2 regions of the Sporosarcina pasteurii genome follow, and region 2 is predicted to be linked to the other one. Evidence: riboswitches for the same ligand, from Rfam matches in the RefSeq annotation. Region 2 holds a riboswitch; the other holds the start of a gene.
The links. A riboswitch is a leader RNA that binds a small molecule or an ion and turns the genes downstream of it on or off. The one in region 2 is predicted to bind thiamine pyrophosphate.
Positions count from the first base shown of each region.

Region 1 (12,627 bases), 280 kb from region 2:
TACAACACGAACTAGATCCCCTATATTCTTCGATAGATTACTCGGGAGAATGATTGGGTTTCCACCCGCTTTTAAAATTGCTTGGATATATGTCGCATTGACAATGGCTGCACCCTTTTTGTTTCTGCTTGCCGTAATCCCAATAACTGGTTTGATTGCTACTCCTCCTTTTTTACGTACATGCGAAGTCCGTAAAACAATGCCCACGCCTCATCATTTTCATTGAAATAAAAACGAATAGGCTCTTCAATCGGTTTTAGAACAAGGGTCTCTTCGTTACTTGCACGAAGCATGTAATTTTTCCCTTCTACCGTTGCTTGTAGCTGTCCAATGGCTGAGCTAATTTCGATGACTGCTCCTTCTCCTGTTTGATACGTCCCGATAAACTTCGGCAATTCATACTCCTTCATATGATAATGGGGTTCAATGGACCTTAAACATGTCAATGGAATCCCAAGTGCAGCATTCGCTGCGCATAACCATATATCGCCTGCATTCACACCACTTACGTTTGTCAGCACAGCGATAACAATATTTTCTTCTGGAATAAAACCAAAGTTTGAAGAGACGCCAGGTTGTCCCCCACCGTGTTCAACAAGTGTGACGTCACCATAATTCGGTGTAATATGAAGACCATAGCCATAAGAGCGGGTTCCATGCGTTTGATGAACAGGTTGACTCATTATATTCGATTCTTTCAAATAAATTTGACCGTATTTGACTAAATCGAGTACAGTTGAACGAATGCCGCCTCCTGCCGCATAATTCCCAAGCGTTGGCCATGCACATTTTTTAAGAGATTCATTTTCAAATACATAAGGTGTGGCGACGTCATCATATTCTGCAACTTCACTTAACTCAAAAGTGGTCCTGTGCATCTCGCTTGGCAGAATGATTTCTTTTTTTATAAACTCCTTATAATTCATACCTGTGACTTTTTCAATAATCGCACCGAGTAATAAAAACATATCATTGTTATAGCAAAAATATGCGCCTGGTTCACCTAACGGTTGTATGTCCGCTTCTTTTAAATAAAGTAGATGCTCCGTAAACTCTTTCAATTGTTCTTTCCGTTCTATTGTTGGTATGCCTGTTGTATGTGAGAGCAGATGATGGATTTTAATCGCTTCAACATTCTCGTATCCGCTCAATTCAAACTGTGGAAGATGTTGTTTCACGGAGTCATCAAGAGCTAACTTTCCTTCTTCTACTAATTTCATAATCGCTAATGCTGTGAAAGATTTTGTTATGGATGCCGTACCAAAAATTGTATTTGGTGTTACCTTTTTATTATTTTCTATGTTTGCTTTTCCAAACCCTTTTGCAAATATCACTTCGTTATCTCTCGTAATTGCAACGGCAGCGCCTGGAATTTGTTCACGTTCCATGATTTCTTTAATCGCATTCTCGAGTGGTTGCCACTCTGTCATTCTCCTCATCCTTTCGTGCATTTCAATGTTGTTAATTATTTGTATGTTAATACTCTATCATATATATTCACTGTTTTTAGTGAAATCAAAAAAGCGTAACATCTATTTCCCCACATAAACGAATAACTATATACACCTACTTCCTCTGTTTTTATATACCCAAATTTCTCTCTTTTGTACACCCTAATTTAAAGTAAGATGTATCACCGTCAGATACTTATTTGTGATAGGATATAACTTGATAGTTGAAGGAGTGAAATGTTTTGTTAAAACAAAAGATGCTGAGATATATTTCAGTAACACAAAACGAATCAATGAAAATTGAGTTATATAAAGAAGAGAAACGTTACGCAGAAAAGTACAATCTCATCCCAGCTAATGTGGAAGTGATTGAAAAAGATTGCAGAACAAGATTTCAAGATGCTTACGTAGAACGTTGTGAGAAGGAAACGATTGCACTCATTATCGTGGAAACGCCTAAATTTCTAGAGGAAAAAATTGATCATTTAAAGTCCCGTCAGGAAGAATTTCTTTATGTCGAGTCAGAGTTTTTTGACTTAGTAGGTGTTGATGCACTTTCAATGGAAATCGATGATGTATTTGGCACTTATACAGTTTTATTCGGTTTGAAAATGAACAAACAAAATGAAACTGTCATTAAGACTTATTTAGACAATCATCTATCAGGTGAACGCGGCCGATATAGTGTAGCTTTTTCTGGCCAAGATAATCTGTGGAATATGAATATTGCAGTCAATTATATAGAAGGTTTCGAGGAAGACATGACATTTATAGAGGCGTATCAACTCGTCTACTCATTTATTTTCCAAATGGTCGAAACAATCGAGGAGCATCAATGAGCCCACAAAAATTGATCTACTTATATGCACGACATTGGGACGATGAGGACTTATGCCGATTAGAAATGCGTTCTTTCTTTGGATACGATTCATCGACCAATGTACTATTCAGTTCAATTCAAGTAGAACCAAGTCGGAGTCCATTTATGAAAGAACGACTTGATGTTTTATTCGAAGCACAAAGTTGGGAGGCGCTTATTCAACGAGCAGCTTCTTTAGAAATGGGGAGTGAAACTTTTAAAGTCATCAACTTAAATACTAGGACTTTAAATTCTTCGTCAAAAATAGAAATTGCAGACCGGCGCAAGCTTGAACGAGAAATCGGTTTGCAAATGAACGGAGAACCTGATTTAGACCATCCTGACGTTGTATTCGGCTTTGTCGTGATTGATGGGTATTGGTATTTTGGAAAATATGTAGAAGGCGACTCTGTTTGGCGTCGTCATCAAAACAAACCTCATAGTTATTCCACTGCACTAAGTACACGCGTTGCTAGAACTGTAGCTAATATAGCAGCACCAAATCCAGAAGGTGTAAAAGTCATCGATCCTTGTTGCGGGATAGGTAACGTACTCGTTGAGGCGCTTTCGATGGGATTTGATATCGTTGGAAGCGATATTAATCCCCTTGTGACTAGCCATACGAGAGATAACATCGCCTATTTTGGGTATACTTGTGAAGTTAAGCCCCGCCCAATTGCAAATATCACAGAAACCTATGATGTCGCAATTATTGATATGCCTTATAATATTTTTACGAAAGCATCTCCAGAGGATCAACTGGATATTTTAGTACAAGCCCGACGCATCGCGAAAAAAGTTGTTGTTGTCACAATTGATACGATTGATGAGATGATTGAAAATGCAAATTTTAACATCGTTGATAGATGTGAAGCGAAGAAAAGCAGTTTTGTTAGGCAAGTACTTGTTTGTGAGTGATTCATAGAAAGAGCGATAACGATAATCGTTTTTGCTCTTTTTTATTTATTCTTCAAGCACCTCAATACGATATGCTCTTGTTTTAGCAGGATAGGATTCAAGGATTACGTCATGCCAAATTCTAACTTTATCATTTTTCTTTAACGTCCTTATACTAGATTTATCTTTTCCCTCCATTGAGACGATAATTTCACCACTTTTATTATCTAAATCATCAATAATTGTAAAAGTATTGATGCCCTTTGAAATTACAAATGCATCGAAATATTTATCCTCATGATAGGCCGTTAAATCATCCGAATCAACATCCAATTCATCTACAGGATTCGTACTAGAGCAACCCATTAGAAAAAGCACCATGCTCATCGCAATCAAAAACCTCATAGCAATCCTCCCTTTATTTATATAAAAAATGCCCAGCCAAATGACTGAGCACTTTCAAAATTACTTAGATACAAATGTCGTAAAATCAGCTAATAGTCGCGCACCATAGCCCGTTGCAGATTTAGCATAATAGCCGGATGCTTTATTCTTTTCCATCACACCCGCCATATCCACGTGCAACCACTTACTACTTTCTGGAACAAAGCGACGAAGGAATAAGCCTGCAGTGATAGAACCTGCACTACTTAGTGAACTAATATTGTTCATATCTGCATAATCACTATCTAATGAACGATCATACGCTTCTACTAATGGCATTGGCCATACGAAATCACCGTTTTGCTCACCGATTTTCTTCATTTCAGCAGCAAGTTCCTCATCCCCGAAGACGCCGCCTAATTCTGTACCGAGTGCATTGACAACGGCACCTGTTAATGTGGCGATATTGACGATGTACTCTGCATTCCATTCGCCCGCGCGAATTAACGCATCTGCCAAAATGAGGCGTCCTTCCGCATCTGTGTTTCCAACTTGCACTGTTTTACCATTTTTATAAGAGATTACTTCACCAGGATAAACAGACGTATTATCCGGAGCGTTTTCAACCATTGGAATTAACACAACGACATTTGCTTTAGCTTGTGATTTTGCAAGTAACGTCATTGCACCAGCGACCGCTGCTGCTCCGCCCATATCCATACGCATATCACTTAAATCTTTACCGCTCTTTAAGCTAATCCCGCCCGTATCAAACGTAACCCCTTTTCCGACTAACGCAACAAGTGGTTTCGTTTCATCGCCTTTATATACAAGTTCAACGAAAGCGGGTTCGTATTGACTGCCTCGTCCAACTGTTAAAACACCGTTCATTTTCAGTTCTTCGAGTTTCGCTTTATCCAGCACATTTACTTCCACATCTGTACCTTCAAACTGCTTTTTCAATACTTCAGGGAATGTTTGTGGATTTAAGACGTTTGATACTTCATTCATTAAATCACGTGAGAAGGCCATTGCTTCTGCGCGAATTTTTCCTGCCGTAATCGCAGATTTTATATTGTCGCCTTCTTCAATTTTTAATGCTGTTTTAAAAGGTTTAACACTTGGTTTATACGTGACAAATTGATAAGCGCCTAGCTCCCAACCTTCAACAAAAGCAGTAAGAACGTCTTCTTTTTCAAATTTATTAAATCTATCGATTAGATCTGCCGCCGAAATGAACGCAGTGACTACTTTTCGACTGCCTAAATCTCTTGCTATATCTCCCGCAATGGAACGAATTTTCTCTGTCGTATAGGAGGACTTTTCTTTAATTACAATGTAGTGTGTGCCTTCTAATAAAACAGAACAATGTGCAGAAGGACTATTTTCCACAAAGTTTTTTACTGTTTCATTTTCTACAATAAGTGAGTTCGATTCAAAAATTACTTTTACGTTCGTTGACATCTTTTATTCCCCCATTATGATATGTACAATGTATAGAATTTCCTAATCTATCATATCACTTGCGAGAATTATCTTCCAATATTGAAATTAAAAAATATATATTATAAATCTTATAAAAAAAGCTCTTTGAATGGTTAAGGCCATCCAAAAAGCTAGTTTTTCTTATTAATTCCGAAAAGTATTGATTTCCGTTCCAGGCGCACGCTTTTCCAGCTTCAGGAGGCAGATGCTCGAGTCATAAGCCAAATTAGCTGCGTGACAAAAAACGTCACTCCGTTAATTCGTCTTATGCTTGTCGCATCTAGGCGCCTCCTTCAGCTTTCATTATTTCCGTGGGGCGGGCGGTGAGCCAATCGCAAAACGTAGATTGCGATTTGCCGTATTTCTGCGGTTCTTGCAGAAATTAAGGCATCCTGTTGGATATTCCTGCTCATAACGCTTCGCTTTTACTCGCAAAAACCGTTCTTCGTTACGGCTTAAGGCAAAGATGTGCTCCGAAACGCTTCGCTTTTCGGTCGCAAAAGCCGTTCTTCGTTACGGCTTTCGCTAATCCCACAGGAGTCGGCGCCTTCCACTCCAATCAATAGATATATTTCACAAAATGGACGACCATTAAACAACTAATTAGAATCAATATTCCCCATTAGTATATAAATAGGCGATTATGAAATTGATTTATTTACCTCTTTTAGTTAGACGTCCTAAAATGAATGCGCCAGCAGCAAGGCCAATCATTGTATTCGTTTTCTTATTAAATACTTGCTTTGCAACAAGGTTTAAGTTTTGTGGACGTTCTGCAAGACGACGCATGAAGTAGCCATACCAGTCGTTCCCGAAAGGAACATATGTACAGAAGTTATAGCCTTCTTTTACCAGGTCTTGCTGCATATCTGTTCTAAACCCGTAAAGCATTTGGAATTCAAACTTATCGTTCGAAATGTTGTGATCTTTGACAAACTGTTTTACATGATTAATGACATGGTGGTCATGTGTTGCAATCGATGTAAACTTTCCGTTTAATAAATGCCACTCAATAAGTTTTATGTAATTTTCATCAATATCTGCTTTATCCTGATAGGCAACTTCATCAGACTCTTTGTAAGCGCCTTTTACGATACGTAAACGCATGTCTTTATATTTATTTAGGTCTTCCTCTGCACGGTAAAAATACGCTTGAATGACCGTACCAACATTATCGTACTTCTTCGATAGTTCTTCAACAATATCAAATGATGCTTGTAAACGCGGGTAGTCTTCCATATCAAAATTAACGAAAATACCATAGTTATGTGCAGCGCTTACAATTTTCTCTAAATTTTCAAAACAAAAATCATAATCAATGTCTAAGCCGAGCTGTGATGGTTTCAATGAAATATGTGCATCGACTTCATGTGTGTGGATCGCTTCAATGACCTCAAGTATATTACCTTTTGCTTCTAATGCTTCATCTTTTTCAAAAACAAATTCCCCAAGGTTATCAATCGTACATGACATGCCCTGTGCATTTAGCTTTTTAATACTTTCCATTGTTTCAGCAACATTCGTACCAGCAACAACGCTTTGTGCCCCCATCTTCAAGCCATATTTCTTAGCAGCACTGTTTAATAATTCATTTTGGGATAACCCGATAAAGAAATCTCTTACGACAGTCATTATGATACCCCTTACTTTAATAGATTAATGAAAATTCTTTGATTAGCTAAAGAAATCCATATATCTATTTTACATGGTAGCGTCAGTTTTTTCATCTTTTTTGTGTTAATATTCTTCATTTTCGTCATGATTCGCCAAAGCACTAGTCAATCATAGCTTTCTATTCTACAAACAAAAAAACTCTACTAGTTTAGACGTTACCACTAGTAGAACTTACTCAATTGATGGAGTTCATTAAATCTCCATCATTGATATTCAAACATACGTCAACGTTCATTCTTCAATTGCTGACAGTCGTTCACAAAGTTGCCTCAAACTCTTTGAAAATCGAATATTGTTTTCTTTCGGTCTCTTCTTCGGTCCACGTAATCGTCCACCGCTCATTCGAATTTTTTGTGCTTTATGGCGTGCATAAAGAAGCTGGTCAATATTTTCTTCCGTATATAATCGACCGTTTTGATCGATAGGATGTCCTTGTTTGGCAAGTACCATTGCCGCTAACCCATAATCCTGCGTGACGACAATATCATTTTTTTGCACACGATTCACGAGGACAAAATCGACTGCATCTGCCCCTTTCGATACAATAATGGTCTCTGCGCCTTCTCGATGAATTTCATGCGCAGTATCGCATATTAACGTACATTTCAAATTATATTCACGAGCCACTTGAATTGTTTCACTGACAACTGGACAGGCATCCGCATCAACGAATATTGCAGTCATAACAATCCGCCCCCTTTTGATATTAATATTCTTGTTTACTGTTAAATATACCGTTTTGACTTGAAATGTAAAGCGATGTTGCTGAGAGAACTTGGAGACGATCCAGGTGACCTTAAACGAAGGGTACTTCCCTGAACGACTCATGACTTTTAGACATGCATCATATATTTGAATCATAAACATTTTCCGGAGGTGCCTATGCCAACCATATTATCGGTAAGTACTGTAAATCCGTCCTTTGCTATTAAGCAAACTGATGCTGTCGAATTAACACGTGCCCTATTTAAAGACAAGTTTAAAAATATTGAACGGCTATTAAAAGTTTTTGACAACGGCGAAATTAACAATCGGTATCTATGTATGCCAATCGATTGGTATAAACATGAACATGATTTTGAAGAGCGAAACCATTTGTATATTGAACATGCTGTACATTTTGGTGTACAAGCAATTCAAAAATGCTTGGTAAACAATCGCTTACGAAGAACTGTTCATCCTTCTGAAATAGATGCCATTTTTTATATTTCCAGTAGCGGAATTGCAACACCTAGTATCGAAGCACGAATCATGAATCAACTTCCATTTCGAGATGATACGAAACGGATCCCAATTTGGGGACTTGGTTGTGCGGGAGGTGCGGCTGGCGTTAGTCGAGCCTATGAATTTTGCCGTGCCTTCCCTACTGCAAATGTTCTCGTATTATCAATAGAGTTTTGTAGTTTAACTTTCCAAAAAGAAGATTACTCAAAAAGCAATCTCGTCGGGGCTTCGTTATTTGCAGACGGTATCGCTTGCGCACTAATTTCAGGTGAACAATCCACGATTAAAGCTCGACACCCATCCCCTAAAATAATTGGCACTGCATCAAAGTTCATGCCGCATTCTGAAGGCGTGATGGGATGGGATGTTAAAAACAGTGGACTTCACGTCATCTTTTCGAAGAGCATTCCAAGCATTATTACAAAATGGCTCGGACCATTTGTACATGAATTTCTCGGTGATTATGAATTAACAAACGAAGATATAACGCATTTCATTGCTCATCCTGGTGGCAAAAAAGTGCTAGAAGCATATGAAAATGCGCTTCATTTTCAACCAACAAAAACAAACATTTCCAGAGAAATATTGAGTGAACATGGGAATATGTCTTCCCCTACAATTATATATGTATTAGAACGCTTTATTGAAAACAAACCGGCCTCTCAAGACTATGGTTTAATGGCAGCGCTAGGGCCTGGTTTTTGTGGTGAACTTTTATTATTACAATGGGAATGAGGGGTCTTATTTGTTTTTAACGATATTAATGATGATTGTCATCACGCAAAGACTTACTGAATTACTCGTTGCAAAAGAAAATGAAAAGTGGATTGTTCAGCAAGGCGGCTATGAGGTCGGCGCTTCACATTATCCGCTCATGATCCTCCTTCATAGTTCATTTTTTATTGCATTCATTATCGAAGTCATTCTATTTGAACGAACACTCTCCCCGCTTTGGGGATTTTTTCTGATACTTTTCCTTCTTGCGCAAGTAGGCAGATTTTGGTGTTTATTTTCTTTAGGTAAGTTTTGGAATACAAAAATAATGATTCTTCCAAACGCGAATGTGGTAAAAAAAGGTCCTTACAAATTTTTACGTCACCCTAATTATTTAATTGTTGCCATCGAATTAATATCCATCCCACTTTTATTTAACGCTTATTTTACTGCCATTACCTTCACTTTATTAAATATATGGATGTTATCGATTCGCATTCCGATTGAAGAAAATGCTTTGAAAGAATTGACGAATTACAGTGATGTCTTTTATTAGAGGTGGGGATTTAGGAATTGGGCGGATATCTTGGTGATTTGCTCGTACATCTTGGAACGGAGAGCGGAGATAACGCCCATTTCGGAGGACATCTCAAGATTGATTGGACATCCTATTGATTTCCTAGGACATACTGCTACAGAGAGCGAAGATAATTACAGTTTCGGCGGATATCCCGAAATTTTACGATTCGAATCGGCAGCATTGACTCATTCACAAATACCGCCCTACGCACTTTGAGTTAAACGAATTTTATTGATGGCTATACTAACTATTCGGCTCCAATAATCCCGTTGCGTCTTTCCACCTATTTTCAATCAATTATTTGACTTTCTCTTTTTTCTATGCTTATACTTAGTTGAATCCAATTTCATAAGATCCACCACTAGGGGTGCTCGAAAAGAGCTGAGACTGGCGAATGCCTAAACCCTTTTAACTTGAACCAGGTAATACTGGCGTAAGGAAGAGGTGCAGACGTATAAATTCGACCCGTCTATTTTCTGGGGAATTCTGACTGTCTACAATCCACTTCTTCTTCAAGGAGTGGATTTTTTAATTGGAAAAATTAATAGGGAGTGGGTATGAAATGAAATTTACTGACCGCCTGCATGAGAAAACATTACCAATTTGGAGACAGAATCATAATCATCCGTTTGTAAAAGGGATTGGCGATGGAACTGTTAATCAAGAAAACTTTCGTTTTTACATGGTGCAGGATTACTTATATTTAATCGATTACTCAAAAGTATTTGCAATCGGCGCAGTGAAAGCAGATGATGTTGAAACTATGGGGAAATTCGCTGGACTACTTGAAGGTACATTGAATACGGAGATGGCGCTTCACCGAAAATATGCTGAGCGATTCGGCATTTCAGAAGAAGAACTTGAGAACGCAAAGCCTTCCCCAATTGTTCTAGCATACACACACTACATGTTACACGTCAGTCAAAAAGGGACACTTGCAGAAGTTGTTGCTGCAGTTTTACCGTGTGCTTGGAGTTATTGGGAAATTGGAAAAGAGTTAAATGAAATCCCTGGTGCAGCAGACCACCCATTATATGGCGACTGGATACGCATGTATTCTTCCGAAGCCTTCGGTGAACTAGCAAGCTGGTGCATTGACTTAATGAACGAAGTGGCGGAAGGTAAACCTGAGCATGAGTTACAAAAATTAGAAGAAATCTTTTTAAATACGACACGATTTGAATATATGTTCTGGGATATGGCGAACAACAAGCAAATGTGGCCAGGTGCTGAAACTGCTGATGTTGGCATTTAACAATGTTTCGTTTGGCTATGACGAAAAACGTAAAATACTAGAAAACCTTTCATTTTCTGTTCATCCAGGTGAATTTATTTCCATCGTCGGTGTAAGTGGTTCTGGAAAAAGTACGATATTCCGGCTAGTTACTGGTCTCGAGCATCCATTGACTGGTGACATTACACTTGAAGGAAATAAAAATGGGGACAGACTTGGGAAAGTAGCGTATATGCCCCAACAAGATTTACTTTTACCATGGCGAACGATTTTGGAAAACGCCTATTTACCACTTGAAATTAATGGGATTGATAAACAAACCGCCTATCAACAAATACAACCTTTATTAAAAGAATTTGGATTAGAAGGCACAGATGATAAATATCCAGCTGAATTATCTGGAGGGATGAAACAGCGCGTTGCATTTTTGCGCGCTGTTCTTTCAGGAAATCCACTTCTTTTATTAGACGAACCTTTTTCTGCACTCGATGCAATTACTAAATTATCAATGCAAGAATGGTTACTAGAGCAATGGAAAAAAAGACAATCTACGATACTATTCATTACCCATGATGTGGAGGAAGCACTCTTTCTATCGGACCGAATTTTGTTATTGAAAAATAAACCTGTGACGGACGTTGAAGAAATCTTTGTGCCATTACAAGGTAAACGTACAAGAAATGATTTAAATCTTCCTGAAATGTTGGCATTAAAGGACCGTTTACTTAGCACTCTTCAAAGTGAGGTCGCTTTATGAGAAATACTGCCTCATTTTTGATTGTAGTGGGATTCCTAATTTTGTGGGAAATAAGTGCAAGAATCATCGATAAAGCATTTATTCTACCGTCTCCTTTACAAATATTCATTCGGCTATGGGAATTAAAAGAAGTTCTTTTTCTAGATCATTTACCCATAACTTTATTATCTATCGTCATGGGTCTTACGCTATCAATCATTTTAGGAACAGCAATTGCAGTTTGGATGTCTTTAAATTCCAGTGTGCAAAGAGCGATATATCCAATTTTAATTGCCTCTCAAATGGTACCCGTTATTGCGTTAGCCCCCATTTTTGTTTTATGGTTTGGCTACACTATTTGGAGTAAAGTTGCTGTTGCTGTATTGATCACATTTTTCCCAATTACCGTAAATACCTTTGATGGACTATCATCTGGAAATAAGGATAACGAGGAATTATTTCTCACGATGGGCGCTACGAAAAAGGATATATTTTTCAAGTATTCAATTCCGATGGCACTCCCCCACTTTTTCTCAGGATTAAAAGTCGCAGTGACTTTGAGCGTCATTGGTGCAGCTATTGGGGAATGGCTAGGTGCACAGGCTGGACTTGGTTATTTTAGCCGTCGCATGATGACGCAATTTGACGGGGCAGCCGTATTTGCTCCGATTATCGTATTGACTTTTGTTGGCATTTTATTATTTATTTGTGTAACTCACCTTGAAAAACGTATGTTAAATTGGAGGACAAAGAGTTGAAAAACATTAAACTATTTTTAAGTAGCATCATGATATTATTCGTCCTAAGTGCTTGTAATAAAAACGAGGACACGGAGAAAGTGAGTATTATGCTCGATTGGTATCCGAACGCTGTACATAGTTTTCTTTACGTAGCTGAAGAAAAAGGTTATTTTGAAGAAGAAGGCATTGAGTTGGATATTCAGTTCCCGGCAAATCCAACAGACCCGATTAATTTAGCTGCTGCTGGGAAAGTAACGATGGGCATCACCTACCAACCAGATGTCATTATTGCGAAAACAGAACAAGATATCGCAGTAAAGTCTGTCGGAGTTCTCGTTCAATCTCCGCTGAATCATGTCGGATTTTTAAATGATACCGGTATTAAATCTCCAAAAGATTTTGAAGGCAAAACGATTGGCTTTACTGGAATCCCTCTCAATGAGGCGATGGTACAAACAATGATGGAAACAGATGGTGCTGATTTTAATTCGGTAACGATGGTTGATGTCGGTTTCGAATTAAGTTCATCTATCGTATCTGAAAAAGCAGATGCGGCAGTCGGTATGTACATTAATCATGAATTTCCGATGCTAGAATATGAAGGCTATCAACCTGGTCACTTAGATCCAACAGATTTTGGGGTGCCCTC
Region 1 is NZ_CP160452.1:2,477,925-2,490,551, forward strand. Features, by position in the region: gene AB1H92_RS11765 (gamma-glutamyl-gamma-aminobutyrate hydrolase family protein) at 1-207, opposite strand, end outside; gene AB1H92_RS11770 (serine hydrolase) at 159-1,430, opposite strand; gene AB1H92_RS11775 (branched-chain amino acid aminotransferase) at 1,694-2,290, shown strand; gene AB1H92_RS11780 (TRM11 family methyltransferase) at 2,287-3,228, shown strand; gene AB1H92_RS11785 (DUF3221 domain-containing protein) at 3,274-3,612, opposite strand; gene AB1H92_RS11790 (M17 family metallopeptidase) at 3,673-5,055, opposite strand; gene AB1H92_RS11795 (proline dehydrogenase family protein) at 5,731-6,708, opposite strand; gene AB1H92_RS11800 (YaiI/YqxD family protein) at 6,982-7,434, opposite strand; gene AB1H92_RS11805 (type III polyketide synthase) at 7,633-8,709, shown strand; gene AB1H92_RS11810 (isoprenylcysteine carboxyl methyltransferase family protein) at 8,720-9,244, shown strand; TPP riboswitch at 9,622-9,725, shown strand; gene tenA (thiaminase II) at 9,831-10,523, shown strand; gene AB1H92_RS11820 (ABC transporter ATP-binding protein) at 10,510-11,259, shown strand; gene AB1H92_RS11825 (ABC transporter permease) at 11,256-11,996, shown strand; gene AB1H92_RS11830 (ABC transporter substrate-binding protein) at 11,993-12,627, shown strand, end outside.
Region 1: another riboswitch for thiamine pyrophosphate. It lies ahead of tenA (thiaminase II); the one in region 2 lies ahead of thiT (energy-coupled thiamine transporter ThiT).

Region 2 (12,627 bases):
TAGCGGTCGTAAGAGGAACGCCGAAAAAGGAAAAGGCGAAACTAGAACATTTTCTATATAAAGACACCTCAAGGAATATCGTTCGTTCCGTTCCAGAAAATTATAAAGGAGCGAAGAAAGCCGTTCTGGAATATGAGCTGTTGGGAAGTCGGGAAGGACTTAGTTTATTAGCGGTGAAACTACATACGGGTCGTTCTCACCAAATACGGGTTCAACTTTCTACAATTGGCCATCCATTGTTTGGAGATCAAAAGTATGGGCAACAACAGAACCAAAAAGGGCAGCAGATTGCATTATGGGCAAATTTGCTTGAATTTCCGCATCCGACGACCAAAGAATTGGTCAGTGTACAATCGCCGCCACCAAGCGAATATCCATGGAATTTATGGTGATCGTTTAGGCATGAAAACTTTTAAAGGCCATTATCTCGAATTTGATGACAATGAATGGTATCTTAATCATGTGGAGAGTATAGTATTTAGTGCATAGGAGGAAGATAAATGAATTTATTACAAGTAAGAAGAGGACAATTTGTCTATTATAAAAACGAGCTACACAAAGTGTATTCTGTGCGACCTCTCTCAAGGCTGCCAGTCCTCATGTACCGTATCAAAGATATGGAACAAGTAGCGTCTAGAGCAGAAAATCTCACATTGCATAGACCGCAGCATCTGGACTCTTTCATGTTATTAGGGAATAGATATACATTGCGAAAAGATAAGCAGGCCGAGGTAGATGGTTATATTTTAATTACCCATCCGGATCCAGGTCACTTAGACAATTACTCGTTAAATGAATTTGAAAAAGTAGCTGAATTAATTGATAACAAAGTGTATACCACTTTGCTGAATACAGTAAAACCAAAAGAATTTATGGTGATGTCTCCAGGAGTAGATCCTGATAGCCGCAATATCGATTATAAAGACCATGCACAAATTACTGAGGAACAACGTGAAGAGGAACGTATGTTAGAAAAGAAAGCAGCAGAAGAAGCCGCTGTAAAACCTTCCGTTGGAGACATTTACATCAATTTAGATAATGGCATAAAAGCGATGATTGTCGCAGTGATTGATGATGAAGTCGTTCTTGGTCATGGGGAACGTATGAAGAGTGCTGATTTGGTTGAATCAGATAGCTGGAACCTAATTTATATTACGAATGAAGAAGATTTTTAACTGATCATAATCAAAGCATTGTTTCCTCGAAATGACTTCGGTCCTTTCGGGACAATGCTTTTTTGTGTCTAATCCTTCATTACTTCGTATTTGAAGTGAAGGCAAATTCCTCTCGAATTAAGAGTTATCCTATTCTTTTTTTGTTTTTGAAAAGACGGAGGCCATTTTTTTTGGTAAAATGAACAAGTTGAATGGAATGGAGGAATTTTGGCTTATGATTCGCGAATTTAAACAATCGGTTACTTTTGAATACATACAAATTATCGTAGGGGCAGCGCTCGTTGGTTTAGCATATAACATCTTTTATTTGCCGGCACGTCTGGCAGCTGGCGGTGTGTCGGGCATGAGTACGATTCTATATGAGCTCTTTCAATTCAACCCTGCGTATGTTCAATGGTTAATTAATATTCCGCTTCTCATTATCGGCGTTATTTTTGTCGGTAGAGAGTTTGGTGTTAAAACTTTTGTTGGTACATTGTCCGTCCCATTTGTGATTTGGATAACGGGGGACATGGCATTGACTGTTGAGAATCCCTTGTTAAGTGCCATTTATGGTGGGGCTGTTTTAGGCGTTGGCTTAGGAATTGTTTATCGTGGGAACGGGTCAACGGGCGGAACGACACTCATTGCACAAATATTAAAGAAGTACACTGGACTATCAAGCGGGTTTTCACAACTTGTTGTTGATGGATTTGTTGTTGTCACATCAGCGTTTGTATTTGATTTTGAACTTGCATTGTTTGCTTTAATGTCAATCTATGTGACAAGTAAAGTAATTGACTTCGTTCAGTTACAAACATCGCCAACAAAATTAATTCTTATTATTACGGACAAGGATGAAAAAATACAATCCATTATTAAAAATGAAATGAACCGCGGATTAACAAAAGTAAAAACAATCGGTGGCTATTCAAATGCAGAAAAAACAATGATTCTATGCGTTGTTGAACAGTCAGAAGCGGTCTATTTTAAGAAGCTACTGCAAGAAGAAGAACCCGAGTCATTTGTCATTTTCTTAAATGCATCGGAAATTTTAGGACGTGGATTTTCAAGAGCTCAATTTGACAGAGATGAATTAAAGAAGGTGGACTAACATAAAAAAATCCAGCACTTATAGAAAGTGCTGGATGTTTGTTATTTTAAGTTTGGTTTATTTTTATTGAATTCTTCTTGTGCTTCTTTCTTGATTTTATTGATTTCTGCCTCTGCTTTTTTTGCCGCATTTTCTGCGTTTTGCGCCCAATCATAATGTGCGGATTTATCATTTTTCGTATTCTCGCTCATCAATGTACCTCCATTCTATTTATGGATGTACAATTACTTTCTCCAATTCGCAAAAAATTAAACACCTCAAATGAGCAAGAGTGCATTTAGTCATTAAGGTCAAAATAGGCATTGATAATCATTTTTAATGTATCATGAGACATATTAAGATGCGATATTTGCGTGTCTTGTATAAGTTTTTGTGTATTTGTATCGTCAAAATCAAATGACCTAGACAAGTACACATTAAAAACGTCAATCATCTCATTTAATCGCTCTTCTTCTGGCCTTAATATCGTATTTTTCGTGTCTTCAATAATTTCCAATTGATTAAAATCAAGGGCATTTTTAATAAGCGTTAAGATATCATAGTTTGTAGCCGGCTTAGGGTTTGTAATATGATAAATCGTATTTGGTTCGGCTTTACTTTCAGCGATTGCCAATATATCAGCCACGTAATTGACAGGTACAAAGTTAGAGGTAGCATCTTTACTGCCGATTACATGGTAAACGGTATTGGTGCTTTCGGATGCCCGTGCTATACGTCTTTTAAATACATCGAGTGCACGCATAAAGCCGTACAAAGTAAATTCCGAATCGGCTTCTCCGGTATTGGAGTCACCAACAATAATGGATGGACGGAAAATTGAAACGTCAAAATCATTGGCATAAGAAAACGCTAGATGTTCAGATTTTACTTTGCTTTCCTCATAAGGATTATGACCTTTTGCCTCAATTGGATACAATTTCTCTACGCCGTAATCATGTTTCCCAATCGTATAGGCTGTACTAATATAATAGAACTTAGAAACGCCAAGTTGTTTAGCAAGTTCTAGTACTTGTCTTGTCCCATCATAATTAATTGAAAATAGTTCGTCTCGTAACGCTTCGTCAAATTTGACTAGAGCAGCAAGATGGTAAACAATATCCACGTTTCCTTTAATTTCTTCAATGTCTGCTTGTGACAAACCGCAATTTTCTTGCGTAATATCACCTTTAAAAAGACGAATACGCTCTGCAGATCCATCTGGTAGTTTACGAATCGTTCGTTCTGCTCTTTCAAAGTTTCGGACAAGTACATATAATGTATGGTCAGTCGATTGTAATAAATTATTAAGTAATTTGCCACCGAGAAATCCTGTTGAGCCTGTTAAGAAAATTGTCAAACTTATCCCTCCAAATTGGAATGAGAGGCAACCACTTCTGATTGCTCAATTTTGATTATAGTATAGTTCGACTATAAATTGAAAAGTATATCCCTTCAAACTGTAAAAAAGTGCGTTCAATTATTGACGAAAGGCGACAGCTTATGGAAGAAAGAAAACAGGAAAGGAGATACATAGCGCTCTTGAATTGCTTATGATAAAATTAGATAGTATCTTAACTGAATGGTAAAATGTAAAATCCTGAATTCTAACGAACAGAATACAGGAAACTAATAGTAACTTAAAGTTAATTTCCCTAAATATTATTTTCGATTATTTTAGAAATGAGTGACGATAAATGACAGTTGGAAACGAAATATTTGTTCCTGTATTACTAGGATCGGATATGAATGCTTATGGAATGGCTCGTTCGTTTCATGAAGCATATGGGATAAAATCGCTCGTCCTCGGGCGTGCCACACTTACTGCAACGGCAAATAGTAATATTATTGAAATTCGTGAGATTCCGAAGCTAAATGAACAAGATGTATTCTTACCAGCGATATTAAAAATTGCAGAGGAGTACAAAGATAGGAAATTATTATTGTTGGCATGCGGAGATGACTATGCAAAACTGATTATTAACAATAAGGAAAAGTTAACCCAGCATTTTGCAATTCCTTATATTGATAAATCGTTAATGGAACGACTTGTACTGAAAGAGAATTTTTATGAGATTTGTGAGCAATACAACTTTGCTTATCCCAAAACAACGCTTTGTACGTATGAAAATAAAGATACTTTTGAAATGAATTTCGATTATCCAATCATTATTAAAGCATCGAACTCTGTTGCTTATTGGAATTGTTCATTCCCAGGAAAGAAAAAAGTTTTTGTTGCACATGACGAAGCAGAAAAAAAGGCAATCATTGATGCTATTTATAGTTCTACTTATAAAGATAATTTAACAATCCAAGAGTTCATTCCGGGGGATGATTCCTATATGCGAGTATTAAATGCATATGTGGGAAAAGATGGAAAAGTTAAGTTAATGTCTCTTGGAAATCCAATATTAGAAGAACATTCACCTGAAGGAATTGGAAGTTATGCTGCCATTATTAATACCTTTGATAAGGAACTATTAGATAAGGTTCGTATATTTTTGGAGGATATCGGGTATACAGGCTTCGCCAATTTCGATATGAAATATGATGAACGTGATGGTCAATATAAATTATTCGAGATAAACTTAAGAAATGGTCGTAGTAGTTATTACGTCTCCGCTAGTGGACATAACTTGATGAAGTATGTAACAGAAGACCATATCTATGATAAAGAATTACCGCTAACTTACGCAAAAGATGAGCATTTATGGTTAATTATTCCAAAGGGAGTTCTTTTTAAGTATACACAGAATGCAACGTTAAAACGTAAAGCGAAACAATTAATTGCAGCAGGCAAGTCTACAAACTCGCTTTTTTACAATAAAGATTTTAACATTGTTAGATGGATTAAATTGACACTAAACAGATTAAATTACTACAGGAAATACAAAAAATATTTTAACAACAAAGGTTTGTCTTAATAAATGAAGAAAAAAACATTAGGAATTATCGGTGGTGTAGGTCCGCTTGCAACCATGTTTATCGGCGAAATTATCGTAAGGCGTACAGCCGCAGAGAAGGACCAAGACCATGTAAATATGGTTATTACAAATAATACGAACATCCCCGACCGAACAGCTTTTATTTTAGGTGAAAGTAGAGAAAATCCAGTTCCAGTCATCGTATCAGATGCGAAACGACTACAAGAGGCGGGTGTAGAAATTCTTGCGATTCCTTGTAATACTGCTCACTCATTTTTGAATGAAATTCAGCAAGGGATTGAACTTCCAGTCATCGATATGATTCAAGAAACAGCGATGAGGGCCAAAGAAAAAGGAGCACGTCGTGTTGGCATACTAGGTACAACTGGAACAATCTCAACAGGTATTTACCAAGCGGCTTGTGAGCGTTTTGATATGGAGGCAGTCGTACCTCATGAAGACGTACAAGCAGTCGTCATGTCAATGATTTACGACGATATTAAAGCTGGGAAACCAGCTGATCCAGAAAAATGGGCAATCATCCGGCAAGCGATGGAAGACGCTCAATGTGATGAAGTAATTCTTGGGTGTACAGAACTCTCCATTGTCAGTCAAGAGTTACAATTGCAGGATTGTATTGATTCATTACTCGTATTAGCGGAAACAGCAATCCAACGTTGTGGTTATAAAGTAAAATAAAAAAAGACATCCAGTAGCGCCTAAGGTCGGTTACTGGATGTTTTTTCAGCAAAGGCTTCAATGTAGCGGATCTATTAAGATTGAATCACTAGGAGAAAGTAGGGATAACAATGTCTTTTGTAGAAAAGATGGATACAGTTTTTCAAGAGAAGTGGAAGTTTAAAAATGAAATGCCCATCCAAACAAAGATGGTGCCTGAAGTACTTGATGGAAATGATATCGTTGCCGAGTCGCCAACTGGAACAGGGAAAACGCTCGCTTATGTACTGCCAATTTTGCATCTTGTCGATGGTACAAAAAAGCAAACACAAGCGTTAATCGTTGTGCCTTCCCAAGAACTCGCGATGCAAATTACCGATGTCATTAGAGAGTGGATTGCAGGTACTGCGATAACAGTTGCACCATTAATTGGAGGCGCAAACGTTAAACGCCAAATCGAACGCTTGAAAAAGAAACCCACAATCGTTGTCGGAACACCAGGGCGATTAATGGAATTAAGTCAATCTAGAAAGTTGAAGCTATTTGATATACGGCATATTGTGCTTGACGAAGGTGATGTCTTATTATCACGTGAACACCGCGTTAAAATTAAAAACATGATTAGCGGAGCAAATCCAGATAGGCAGGTTATCGTTGTCTCGGCAACAATTACGGATGAAATCGAACGTGTTGCGAATGAATTTATGGATGAACCGCTACACATCAAGCTGGCGGCAAAACATATTCCGCGCGCAGGCACAGTCACACATTCATATATCGAAACACCAGTACGTGATAAAACGGATCTCTTAAGAGGGCTTTCTCACTTACCAAATATCCATGCGCTCGCTTTTGTAAATAATGTAGATCAAGTTTGGATGAAAGAGGCAAAGCTGCTTTATAATAAAGCGCCGATTGTTGTTTTACATTCTAATATGCGATCAGCTGAGCGACAACAAGCATTGGAAAGCTTCCGTAAAGGAAAGTCAAGCATTTTAATTGCCACCGATTTAGCTGCTCGAGGTCTAGATATCGAAGGGCTAACACATGTCATTCATGTAGATGTACCCCATACAATTGAGCAATATTTACATCGTTCAGGAAGAACAGGACGCGCTGGAGAGGATGGAGAAGTATTGACATTACTTGCGCCTCACGAAGAAGGAGATTATCGCAAACTTACGAAAGGTTTACATCCAACTGAAAAAACTTGGCGACATGGGAAATTACAAGAAAAACCAAATATAAGAAGAAAATAAAAAAAGCTATCATTGAATTGAATGCACTGACTTAAGAAAATGAGACAAATAAAAGCACCTTTCGTTGAAAAACGGGTATACCATACCTAAATACAACGTGGAGGTGCTTTTTGTATGGGAACAAGAGTGAGTTATCCTTATGAGGTGAAAATGAAGGCGATTGAAATGCGTTTAGCAGGAGTACCAGTAAAACAAGTATTAGAAGAGCTGAACATCAAAAATCATTCACAGTTAAAAGTTTGGATGAAATGGTATCGAGAGGGCGAAATTCACCGACTTTATCAACCAGTTGGCAAGCAATATAGTTTTGGAAAGGGACCAGAATATGGGTCAAACGAACAACGTTTAGCAGCCGAAAATCGTTATTTGAAGCAACAAATCGAAGTTTTAAAAAAGTACAAAGAGTTGGAGAGGAAGTGGTTGGACAAGCATTTGTAGAACTGGTTGAAGAACTTAAAGATAAGATGCCAATTAAGGAAATTTGTATACACATGGGAGTCGCTCGATCAACTTATTATCGTTGGAAAAAAGAGAGTAGAAAAGAAAATAGTAAGGCAAAGCGTGATGAAGAGATTGGAAAGCTATGCACGGAACATAAATTCAGATATGGATACAGAAAAATCGCTGCATTAATGCCTGGAATCAGCGAGAGAACCGTCCAGAAAGTGATGCAAAAATATGGTTGGTCATGTCGTGTTAAGGTGAAAAAACGTAAGGTTACAGGTCAGCCTGCTTATGTAGCGGATAATATACTACATCGGGATTTTCACGCCACAGCACCTTTACAGAAATTAGTGACTGACATTACTTACTTGCCTTTTGGACAATCGATGTTATATCTTTCAAGTATTATGGATTTATACAATGGAGAAATTATTGCTTATACGATTGATGGTAAACAGAATTTATCATGTGTTTTAGACACACTTAATCAACTTGATTCACTACCAGAAGATATTATATTACATAGTGATCAAGGAGCTGTTTATACTTCTTATGAGTATCAAAAACAGATAAAAGAAAAAGGAATTACCATGAGCATGTCCCGCAAAGGCACGCCTGTTGATAATTCCCCAATCGAAGCGTTTCATTCCACCCTAAAGTCTGAAACGTTCTATCTCGACGACATACATAGCACAACCAATGCCTGTGTTATTCAAATCGTCGAAGATTACATTAACTATTATAACAATATCCGAATTCAAACGAAACTAAACAACCAATCGCCGGTAGATTACCGACAATTGGTTGCCTAAAAAGGTGTTTTCTTTGTGTCTCATAAACGGTCCCCAGTGCCTGAATTTCAATGATAGCTTTTTACATGTAGAAAGGCTGAACGTCGCCTTCCGCTTTTGATTCATCTAGCTCCAGGCAACAGCCTCTCGGGACACTTCAGCCTTTCCAAAAAGGCGGAAAGATGCCTTTTGTGGTAAGTCTTCCAGTGCCTGTCGAGGCTGAACGTCGCCTTCCGCTTTTGATTCATCTAGCTCCAGGCGACAGCCTCTCGGGACACTTCAGCCTTTCCAAAAAGGCGAAAAGATGCCTTTTGTGGTAAGTCTTCCAGTGCCTATCGATGCTAAACGTCGCCTTCCGCTTTTGGTATTATAGTTGTGTTAAAATAATCGGCTTATCTTTTGTTACGATAATTGTATGTTCAACTTGGGCAACTAATGATTTATCCGGCGTAACGAATGTCCAGCCATCTCCCAGTTCAACGATGTTTTCCGCTTTTTCAGAGATAAATGGCTCAACTGCAAGAACCATGCCATCTTTTAAAAGCGTTTTATCCCATGCATCATAATAGTTTAAAATATGTTGAGGTTCCTCGTGCAAGGCAGTACCAATGCCGTGACCTGTTAAATTACGAATTACGTTAAGTCCGTGGCTTTTCGCTTCTCGCTCAACTGCTTTTCCAATACCACTTAGATTAGATCCTGCTTTTACACGTGTCATTGCACGATCAAACGCGCTTTGCGCAACATCACATAATTTTTGTTTACGCTCATCTGGCGTCCCAACGACAAAAGAAATACCCGTATCAGCAAAGTACCCATCGCAAGATCCAGAAACGTCGATATTTACAATGTCCCCATCCTTAATCACGCGCGATCCAGGAATGCCGTGTGCAACTTCATGTTCAACGCTAATGCATGTATATCCCGGAAAGTCATATTGGGAAATTGGCGCAGAAACAGCACCTTTTTCTTTGAAAAGACGGCCACCCAGCTCATCTAATTCTTTTGTCGTTATGCCAGGGACTGCTGCATTTTTCATTGCATCTCTTATTTCTGCAACAATTTTACCGATTTTTTTAAGTCCATTTATATCTTGTTCTGTTTTAGCAATCATTCAAAACAAATCCTTTCTTACCGTTCATTTAATTACATCCTACACTATACCATATAAAAATTAGAAATAAAAAAAGCCTGTACTCTAAAAAAAGAGTTCAGGACCAATTTTGAATGAAGTTGTTATTTTAACACCTTTACACCTTGAAAGACATTCCAAATAATAATCACAATAAATAACAAGCTATAAATAAGCGTGAATAGAAAAGGGGCTATGCTCCAAAAGTCAAAACTACCGTTGACAATCGTCATCATTCTCTTCTCAACAGTAAGCATGGAAAAGGAGAAAATAATCACACCACAAATCAATATAACAACTGGAACAAAGTGTGAAATAAGGGAGCGTTTTGCATGATATTTAACTTCTAGTTCCTCAGAAACGAAATAGATTACAAACGGTAATAATAAAGGAAAAAAGAATACACTAAAATAACAAAGGGCACTTAATATTTTTTTATTCGACATAAAAATGAAAACCTCCTTCCAAAGCTAGGGGCATATAAGTATAGCTTGCTTAATATAGTGAACTCTTATACAATTAAACTGATAAGTATTACCACAAGGGGAGCCTATTGGCTGAGAAAGAACAATCTGTTCTGACCCTTTGAACCTGTAAGTTCATACTTGCGTAGGGATGTGGATGGAAACAGACATGTTGTCGAAGTGAAGCACACTTCGCCTTATATGAAGATGTTCCGTTCTACACGGGATGTCTATTTTTTTTGCTTAAGACACGATAAAGTTTGGAATACCTTTGTAAATCTTGATGTAGTGCGTAGGTACCCTACTGCGCTGTTAGATTTAAAACATTAGGCAATTTATTACGGCTTTAAGATAAATGGTGTCGAGAAAATATAAGAGAACGGGTTTGTTCATTACATCTCTACAAGACATGTAGGGAGGAAAATTGTTATGCAAAGGAAAAGATTACAGTTTTTAATGGAGGTAGCCATACTCGGGGCTTTATCATTTATTTTAGATAAACTTACGGTTTTTGTCATGCCACAAGGTGGTTCAATTACACTGTCTATGCTACCAATTATTGTCATGGCATTCCGTTGGGGCATCAGTGGTGGTTTACTAACAGGATTTCTAAGCGGTTTATTACAACTGATTACTGGTGGGACGATATTTCATTGGGCGCAGGCTTTAATGGATTATACGTTAGCTTATACATTGGTTGGGATTGCAGCAATTACTGGAATTTGGTTAGCAAATAGTATGGCCAAAGGGCGCAAAGGGAGTATGGTTGCAGCGATTGTCATCGGTTCGGTTATTGGTGGTCTTCTACGATTCTTTATTCATTTCGTTGGAGGAATTGTATTCTTCGGAGAATATGCTCCTGCTGGCCAGCCGGTTTGGTTATATTCTTTAGTCTACAATGCAAGTTACATGATACCTTCTATTTTATTATGTAGCATTGTGGCGAGTTTGCTATTTACAAGCGCACCAAGATTATTAAAAACAGCATAAAAAAACGTCTTTCTCTATACTTTTGGAGAAAGGCGTTTTTTAAAATACATATTGTGTCATTCGCTGGCAGATACCTGTTTATTTTTGAATAGATAAAAGCATGCACCAATGACGGCGGTTAAGAACAATGCAGCAGTAGTCACGAATAGAGAATCGAATCCATTTTTTACTGCGATTCCAATAAATCCCCACATAAAAACAATATTAAATGCCTTATCTTCATAATGATATAAAAAATGAAGGGCGATTGCGGTTGCTAGTGTTAAAAAGATGACGGCCCATAATGATTGGCTAATTCCAAAGCCACTCCATTCGACAAATACCAACGTATAATTAATTAAAATAATAAAAGAAAATACACTCCAACCGAAAAATATTGAAATTGGTACGCGAAACAAAATGAGGTTTTCGGTTTTGGGATATGAAAAATAAATGGCAGAGATGGTAAGTAACAATCCAACCATTATAATAATTGCCCACATAAAGAACTCATAATGCCATAGGAGAATCAAAAGCATATTGAATAGTAAGCTTATGATGAAAAACAAAAATCTAATGTTGAACACTTTTCCTGATTGTCGTCGTTGATGTCGCCAGAATCCGAGGAGCCAAGTCACTAAGAAAATATATATTAGGATCCAAATCAGAAACACATAGCTTGCAGGTGTTAACAGCACAGGGAGTCTATTCATAATTTCAATAGCGGTGATTCCATTAAAAGGAACGATTTCTGCAGTGCCAATAACGATAAGACTAACGAAAAGAATTATTGCCATACTAAAAAATCGAATCATGTTAAAATCCTCCTATCTATAAGTATACAGAGGAAAATTGTGTTTTACGGTAAAAAGTGTGAAGTTTTCGTCACAAATATCAGTTCGTAGCAAAATGTATTGGTTCGCATATCGAAATTACATGCTACAATAGAAGTATCTATTTAGAAAATTGGAAACGTAAGAGGGGGAAAAATACAGATGAAGTATTCGGAAGTTTGGGATTTAGATGTTTTCTTTAAAGGTGGGAGTAGTTCACCCGAATTACGTACACATCTTGATAATGTGAAAGAAAAAATAAATGTGGTAAAAGAAAATATTGATATATTTGATATACCAACATCAGTGAATGAATCGCAAGAAGTCTTTCGCTTAATTGAATTGGTAAAAGACACAGCCGTGAATTTAAGGCAAGCGGGAGCAGTCATTGGATGTTATTTAGCTGCCGACACTACGGATAAAAAGGCATTGCTTTTACAAGGTGAAGTAGGGGCACTCGGTGCAGAATTTCAGACGGTTATGTTGAAATTTCAACAAAAACTCGCCAAGGTAGACAGTGATGTATGGGCAAAATTAATGGAATCCACGGAATTGAACGAATTCAGTTTCGTGTTAAATGAATGGCGGGAAGAGGTAGCGATAAAACTATCTGAAGAAGAAGAAAGTCTAATCACAGCATTAAGTGTAGATGGTTATCATAGTTGGGGACAACTTTATGACCAACTTGTTGCGGATATTAAAGTAAAAGTTGAAGTTGATGGTGAAGTAAAAGAGTTATCTGTTGGTCAAGCGTCTAACTTAAGTTCAAGTCAACACGCAGCTGTTCGAAAAGAGTCCTTTGAAAAATTAGAAGTTGCCTGGAAAGACAAGGAAGAGTTCTTTGCTACAACACTTAACCACCTAGCTGGCTTCAGATTAGCAGTTTATG
Region 2 is NZ_CP160452.1:2,756,027-2,768,653, reverse strand. Features, by position in the region: gene AB1H92_RS13380 (RluA family pseudouridine synthase) at 1-392, shown strand, start outside; gene AB1H92_RS13375 (hypothetical protein) at 501-1,175, shown strand; gene AB1H92_RS13370 (YitT family protein) at 1,390-2,268, shown strand; gene AB1H92_RS13365 (hypothetical protein) at 2,310-2,459, opposite strand; gene AB1H92_RS13360 (SDR family oxidoreductase) at 2,546-3,604, opposite strand; gene AB1H92_RS13355 (ATP-grasp domain-containing protein) at 3,942-5,168, shown strand; gene AB1H92_RS13350 (aspartate/glutamate racemase family protein) at 5,172-5,867, shown strand; gene AB1H92_RS13345 (DEAD/DEAH box helicase) at 5,978-7,105, shown strand; one part of gene AB1H92_RS13340 (IS3 family transposase) at 7,220-7,493, shown strand; one part of gene AB1H92_RS13340 (IS3 family transposase) at 7,493-8,361, shown strand; gene map (type I methionyl aminopeptidase) at 8,708-9,454, opposite strand; gene AB1H92_RS13330 (DUF4870 domain-containing protein) at 9,577-9,918, opposite strand; TPP riboswitch at 10,005-10,105, shown strand; gene thiT (energy-coupled thiamine transporter ThiT) at 10,366-10,926, shown strand; gene AB1H92_RS13320 (tryptophan-rich sensory protein) at 10,983-11,720, opposite strand; gene AB1H92_RS13315 (M3 family oligoendopeptidase) at 11,901-12,627, shown strand, end outside.